DNA from 3 places in the Edaphobacter acidisoli genome. Region 1 is predicted to be linked to each of the others. Evidence: riboswitches for the same ligand, from Rfam matches in the RefSeq annotation. Region 1 holds a riboswitch; each other region holds the start of a gene.
The links. Region 1 has a riboswitch for cobalamin ahead of IEX36_RS13040 (TonB-dependent receptor). Riboswitches for the same ligand answer to the same signal wherever they lie in the genome.

Region 1 (2,266 bases):
TGGCCGGTGACGCTGTACCCATTTGCTCCAGTGATGGTGAGGGGCTTTCCAAGATAGAGGTCGGTGTTTGGATCGTAGATGCCGGTAGGCGCGTAATCGGTGTATTGGTAGTTGAGTCGGAGACCACCATAGCGGATCTGATTGTGCCAACGGTTGGTGGTCTGGTTGTTCCAGATGGCAGAGTAATAGTTCTCCTGCTCCTTGTAGCCTGCTGCATCGGCGATACCGTAAAGCTGTATCGTGTTTGGCTGACCGGCAGCTACAGCGAGATGGCGTACGGTAAAGCGCAGGTTGTTGTCGGTGTTCGGTGTCCAGCCAAAATTGCCTACATAGGTTGCGTTGTGGAACTGGTCGCGCGGCAGATTGTTGCGCGTGTCCATGCGTGAGAACTCTGAGAGGTAGTCGAACTGACGGAAGAGTCCGCTGGCAGAGACTGCCTGGCTATAGGTTCCGAAGTTTCCTGCATCGCCCGCATAGGTGAATAGTGGCAGCCCTGTTGTGCCGCGAGCGGTTGTGAGACTGACAACACCGGCGAGTGCGTCGGAGCCATAGAGTGTGCTGTTCGGCTGACGCAGGACTTCAATCTGATCGACTCCAACGGTGGCGAGGTTGGCGAACTCGACCGCGCCCCCGATGTCGTTGGCTGGTACACCGTCGATGAGCACTTTGTTGGCGTTGCTGTTACCACCACGGATGTAGAGAGCGGTGGTGCCCCCAGCCTGTCCGCTCTGCGTGAGTTGAAGTCCAGGAACGAGACGTAAGGGATCGGCAACCTGTGGAGTGTAACGAAAACTGTCAGAGGTCAGGACCGTAACGGGCGCTCCAACTTGCGCTATTGGCGTTGGGGTTCCAGTGGTGACTGTTATTTGCTGCGTGAGTGTTCCCGTCGCAAGAGTGATGTCGATATTGGAGTTTATGAATGGGGTGGAGAAGATGGGCTGACTGATTGAGGTTTGAAAGGTGGGCGCTGTGGCACGGACGCGATAGATGCCGGCTGTTTTTACAGGCAGGACATATTCTCCGGCCTGGCCGGTTGTTGTAGTTGCAGCCACTGTTGCGCCGCTGAGCAATTCAACTTTGGCGTGGACGACTATTGCTCCTAAGGGATCTTTGACGGTTCCACGAAGCGTGCCCTGGGCGGTGGCCTGGATTGAGGATAGCAAAAGCGCAATGACGAAAAAGCAAATTGCGCGGACGATTGCCCGCGAAGCATGAAGTGTTGAACGCATGGTCCCCCCTCGGGATAGGTGAGGCAAGGCCGGTCTCCTGACTTTGCGCATCATCGGCTCCGGAGCAGCCTTCCCAGAACCGTTTGGTTCCAGTGGCTTCAAGCAGCATCGCTCGGATCCTCTGCGCTTACAGTTACGGGGTAGTGGCGGATTCGCACCGCGCTTCCCGACACCTCGCCGGTGGGTTAACAGTTACAAGCTGGGCAGTCCAGCTCAGAACGAAGAAGTGGGAAGAATAAACAGCGCTCGTGCCAGCGGGACTGCTGGCGAGAATGCTCTTCAGCTCTCCCTTCGGAGCTGAATGAAGCCCGGTTGGCCTCTGGCAGGTCTCCTGACTCTGCGCTTCAACGAAGTTTCGACTCACCTTCCCAGGGTTTCAGCCCCAGTGGCTTTGAACTGAATGTCGAAGTTCTCCACGCTCACAGTTACGGGGTAGTGGCGGATTCGCACCGCGCTTCCCATCACCAGATCTAAAGAGAGGGTATCTCGCATAGGAAGGCAGGGTCAACCGCCCGGGTCTTGCATGCTGTCCAGGACGCATGTGTAAGAGCGTCCACGAGCACGTGTATCCCCACTTTTATCTTTGTGGTTCACTTCTACAACTTTGGTTGGTGTTGATGCACATGGCGTGCCATACCCCGCATGAATGCTCCACGCCATGATGTTTCAGGGTGCAAGATTCCCAATTTGGAAACTGCGCTACCTCAGCGTTAGGAGTGTTCAACCGACACGACTCAAAAAGATTTGCCTGAAATGCCATGGCACGGGGCGTAGAGATTAATGCTTTTGTGCTGCTCTACCGGGATCACGATTCGAGCTTACCCGGTCTCGCGCTTTGTTCAGAGTCTGTCCGGTGCCGTGCAAAACTGCCACGGCTTCGCAATAAAACCGCTCAATTGGTTGTTGTTGAGCAACGTAGTTGGGCCCCCTGATTAGCTGACGTACACGCTTGCTGCTTGCACCGAAAGGTTTGAAATGCCTGATTCGTCCAATGTTTCCGCAGTTCGGTCCGCCGGAATTGCTTCCTGCCAGCCTGA
Region 2 (2,266 bases), on a different contig from region 1:
CAACAGCGGCAGTTGTAGCTCATTGCGTTGGACGATAGCCCGCTGCGGATACGGTGATCTACGCAAGAAGTCCTGAGGCCGAAGCGCTGTTAACGCCTCACGGACATTTGGATTGGTAGTTGTCTCTGCGGAAGCGCGATCAGCAAGTGCAGCGGCGTTGGCTTGATATGCGACCTCATCACGACTCGCCAGCGCGGAGATCTCTGCCAGCTTTTCTTCGGCAAAGCGCAGCCAACTTTTGATGCGTGGTGACAACTCCGCTTCGCTGCGAAGATCGTGTGGGACATGCAGCAAGGAGCACGACGGAGCAACGATCACTCGGTCGGCGCCGAGTTGGCGGACGGCTTTACGTAACAGCGGCGTGGCCAAAAAGAAATCAGTCAGCCAGATATTGCGCCCTTCGACGCAACCCACACTTAACACCTGCTCAGGTTGCAATGCCTGCAGAGTTTCTTCGAGTTGTTCAGGAGCACGAACTACATCGATGTGAAGACCGGCAGTGTCAAGTTCAATTGCTGTTCGCAAATTATCGCCGATTGTGTCGAAATAGGTAGTCAGCATGAGTTTGACTGGAACCCTTTTCAACTCTGAATAAACCTGCCGATAAGCACTCTGAACGTTTGCATCGAGATCAGTCACAAGCATGGGTTCGTCGACCTGAACCCATTCGATATTTTCTGCTTCGAGTACTTGTAATATCTGCACGTAGGCAGTGGTTAGCTTCGGCAATAGCGCCATTGGATCAAATCCATTGACTCCCTTGCCAAGCAGGAGCAGCGTCAATGGCCCAATCAGTACGGGCCTTGTCTCAATTCCGAGATCGCGTGCCTCGTGCACTTCGTTGAGCAGCTTCCTTGTGTCGATGTTGAACGAAATGCCCTCACTCCACTCCGGAACGAGGTAGTGGTAATTCGTGTCAAACCACTTCGTCATCTCCATCGCCGACTGTTCGGGACTGTTCCGTGCCATCTGAAAGTACTGCTCCAGCGTGACGGGCCCACTACCAAAGCGTTCAGGTATTGCGCCTACGAGGACGAGTGCATCAAGGACCTGATCGTAAAGAGAAAAATCATTCGATGGAATAGAGTTGAGCCCAGCCACTTGCTGCAGCTTCCAGTGCTCTCTTCGCAATTGCGCAGCCGTGCTCATCAATTCCTGCTCGACACGCTTTCCCGACCAGTAAGCTTCCAGAGCAAACTTCAGTTCACGTTGACGTCCCATCCTAGGAAAACCCAGATTCGCGGTTTTCAATTTTCCAATAGATTTCGATAAGTTTCCTTCAAACATTTGGTTCTCTCCTCAAAACGAAAGAACCACCTGTGCGCAGGCAAATCCACTACGCATAGCGCAGGAACTAGCAGTGGCTACCGATCCAATCCACGAGAGCGGTGTCCTCAAGCGCACCCATAGTCAGCGATCAACGCTTCCACGGCGGTGGCTGCAGGCCGGTCTTCGGACTTTGGACGTCCTACTCTGTTGCCGCTTCCCATCTCAAGTGAGACAGTGCGCTGGCCTTCGCCATGCAACGTTTCGTTCCCATCACCGCTGCGGGACAGCGCTGGATTTACACCAGCTTCCCGTTTAACAAACCGCCAATGGGCGGTTTGACCTGCATGCGAGTAGTTTACTTGAGCGGAGTAGAGGGGCAGCTACAAATCGACACACTTTAAGGACATCGCATCGGACCGCCATTCCTCGCGTTACTAGTCTACTGGCGGAAGAGGAGGGATTCGAACCCCCGATACCCTTTCGGGTATGCCGGTTTTCAAGACCGGAGCCATCAACCACTCGGCCACTCTTCCACCTACTTCGAGTCTAGTATGTTGAGTCTGCCAATGCAAAGCATTGGCTGCGTGGCACTAATGGCATCTCCGAATAGAGCACGTGAGCATGCTCTGCAATGCCTGCCGAAGCAACCCCGTTTAGTGCACTCCAAAACGGTAGGTAATACCAGTGCTGATACGAATATCATTCTGACGATCGTTCACAGCGTTCGGAATGCGAGTATGCACCCAGTCAGCCTGAATAATCGTGAGACCCAGTCTTGGCTTCAACGTTGTGGTGACTCCGCCACCGCCGAGAAAACCAAATGCGTTACGGTTGATGGTGAACTGAAAATTCACATCTTCCTTTGCACCACCGAGCATCACTTCGGCATACGGAACGAACCGATTATACCGGCGCACCGAATACCGAGGGCCGAAGAGATAGTTAAAAATAGTAATATTCTGGCCCGAGTTATTCACGTTATTCGCGTGAGCCACCA
Region 3 (2,266 bases), 2.4 Mb from region 1:
CTCCAGATACACACAGCACGCGCCCTTGCGCTTGCCTCCCTGGTTCACCGCCGCAACCGAGCTGTCCAGCGTCCGCAGCCACGGCACAATCCCATTCGAAAGCCCATTCGTCGCGCGAATCAAAGACCCTTCCGAGCGCACCCGATGAAACGCCAACCCAATCCCTCCCGAGAACTTCGAGAGCAGCGCCACATCCTTGTACGAGTCGTAGATCGACTCCAGTGAATCCAGCGGCGAGTCATGCAGGTAGCACGAAGACATCTGCGCGTGCTTCGTACCGGAGTTGAACAACGTCGGAGAGCTCGGCAGATAATCGAGCGACCCAATCAGCCGATAGAAATCAATCGCTTCACTTGGCGTCCCCGCAAGTCCACAAGCCACACGCAGGAAAAAATACTGCGGCGTCTCAATCACCTTGCGCGACAGCGGATCGCGCAGCAGATACCGGTCATACACCGTGCGCAGGCCAAAGTACTCAAACCTGTCCGAGAGCTGCTCATCAATCGCATGGTTGAGCTTCCTCGCATGAACGCGCACAAACTCCGCCGTAGCCGGATTGATCACACCCTCGCGCTGCCCATGCTCAATCGACTGCGAGAACGAGTGCAGGTTCTGCCCCGCAACTTCTTTGATCACCGTCCCCAGCAGCAACCGCGCGGCGAGCTTCGAGTACTGCGGCTCCTCCGCAATCAGCGACGCCGCCGTATCGATCGAGATCGCATCCAGCTCGCGCGTCGTCGCGCCATCGTACAAGCCGCCAATCGTCTTGCTGGCCACGCGCATCGCATCCACATGCGACAACCCCGACGAGCATCGCTGCACCGCGCGAACAATTTTATTGACATCGACCGGCTCAAGCGCGCCATTGCGCTTGCGCACATGCATCGTCGGCATCTCTTCGTGAACTGGAAAGCCAGGCAGCACGCCCGACAGGCTGGACTGAGTAGTGGCCATCGAACCCTCCCTGCCGGCGAAGGGGGAAGAAGCAAACAGCAGCGCTCCTCAGCGGAGCGATAGCCACTGCCACTTCACCTCCCCTCGGAGGCGTAAGCGAATGTCTTCGTGGCAGGTCTTCGGACTCGCAGGCACCCTACTTGCTCCAGCTTCCCGGCCGTCAAGCCAGTGCTTCGAACAGAGCTTTCGTTCCTGCTCACCGCTGCGGGGCAGTTCCGGCTTCTCACCGGATTCCCTTTTCAGCCCAATCTCTCAATCAGGCCACCGCGAAGTAAAACCACTCTATCATGAGATTCAGAAACCGCAAGCCCCCATATCTTGCGGTATCTGTGCAAATCTCAACCCCAGCCAGATGAATCCAGTGGAAAGCTATTTGCGTCGACGAAATGCCAGCAATTTCATAGCACGACGCTCCGATCGCTGCGTCGTGCCGGGGATTTTGCTCGTCCGATGAGCACCGTCACGCCACATCGCGCCAATCAAGAATCACCTTGCCCGAGTTCCCCGACCGCATCGCATCAAACCCAGCCTCGTAGTCGCGCCAGTTCAGCCTGTGCGTAATCACAGCCGAAATATCAAGCCCGCTCTGCAGCATGACAGTCATCTTGTACCAGGTCTCATACATCTCGCGCCCATAAATCCCGCGCAGCGTCAGTTGATTGAAGATCACCTGGTTCCAGTTGATCGAAATATCCTGCGACGGAATCCCCAGCATGGCAATCTTCGCGCCATGGCTCATATTCGCCAGCATGTCGCGAAACGCCGCCGGATTGCCCGACATCTCCAACCCCACATCGAAGCCCTCATGCATCCCCAACTGTTCCTGCACCTGCTTCAGCGTAGTCGAGCGCGGATCGACTGCCCGCGTCACTCCCACCTTCTCCGCAAGCGCACGCCGATACTCATTCGGGTCCGAGATCACCGTATACCGCGCACCCGCGTGCTGCGCCACAGCCGCAGCCATAATCCCAATCGGCCCCGCTCCCGTCACCAGCACATCTTCGCCCAGCACCGGAAACGCCAACGCCGTATGCACAGCATTCCCCAGCGGATCAAAGATCGCCGCAATCTCATGCGAGATCCCCGGCGCATGCTGCCAGATATTCGACATCGGCACCACAACATACTCTGCAAAAGCCCCATTGCGATTCACGCCCACCCCAAGCGTGTGCGCGCAAAGGTGGCGCCGCCCGGCGAGACAATTCCGGCACCGCCCGCAGACAACGTGCCCCTCACCACTCACAAGCTGACCAATCGCAATATCGGTCACATTCGAGCCAACAGCCACAACCTCGCCGACAAACTCATGACC

Region 2: another riboswitch for cobalamin. It lies ahead of metE (5-methyltetrahydropteroyltriglutamate--homocysteine S-methyltransferase); the one in region 1 lies ahead of IEX36_RS13040 (TonB-dependent receptor).
Region 3: another riboswitch for cobalamin. It lies ahead of IEX36_RS03365 (ribonucleoside-diphosphate reductase subunit alpha); the one in region 1 lies ahead of IEX36_RS13040 (TonB-dependent receptor).

What each region holds. Positions count from the first base shown of each region.
Region 1 is NZ_BMJB01000001.1:3,204,600-3,206,865, forward strand. Features, by position in the region: gene IEX36_RS13040 (TonB-dependent receptor) at 1-1,229, opposite strand, end outside; cobalamin riboswitch at 1,240-1,421, opposite strand; cobalamin riboswitch at 1,534-1,713, opposite strand.
Region 2 is NZ_BMJB01000002.1:113,406-115,671, reverse strand. Features, by position in the region: gene metE (5-methyltetrahydropteroyltriglutamate--homocysteine S-methyltransferase) at 1-1,287, opposite strand, end outside; cobalamin riboswitch at 1,427-1,628, opposite strand; tRNA gene IEX36_RS13510 (tRNA-Ser) at 1,713-1,802, opposite strand; gene IEX36_RS13505 (outer membrane beta-barrel protein) at 1,923-2,266, opposite strand, start outside.
Region 3 is NZ_BMJB01000001.1:831,318-833,583, reverse strand. Features, by position in the region: gene IEX36_RS03365 (ribonucleoside-diphosphate reductase subunit alpha) at 1-954, opposite strand, end outside; cobalamin riboswitch at 1,048-1,238, opposite strand; gene tdh (L-threonine 3-dehydrogenase) at 1,415-2,266, opposite strand, start outside.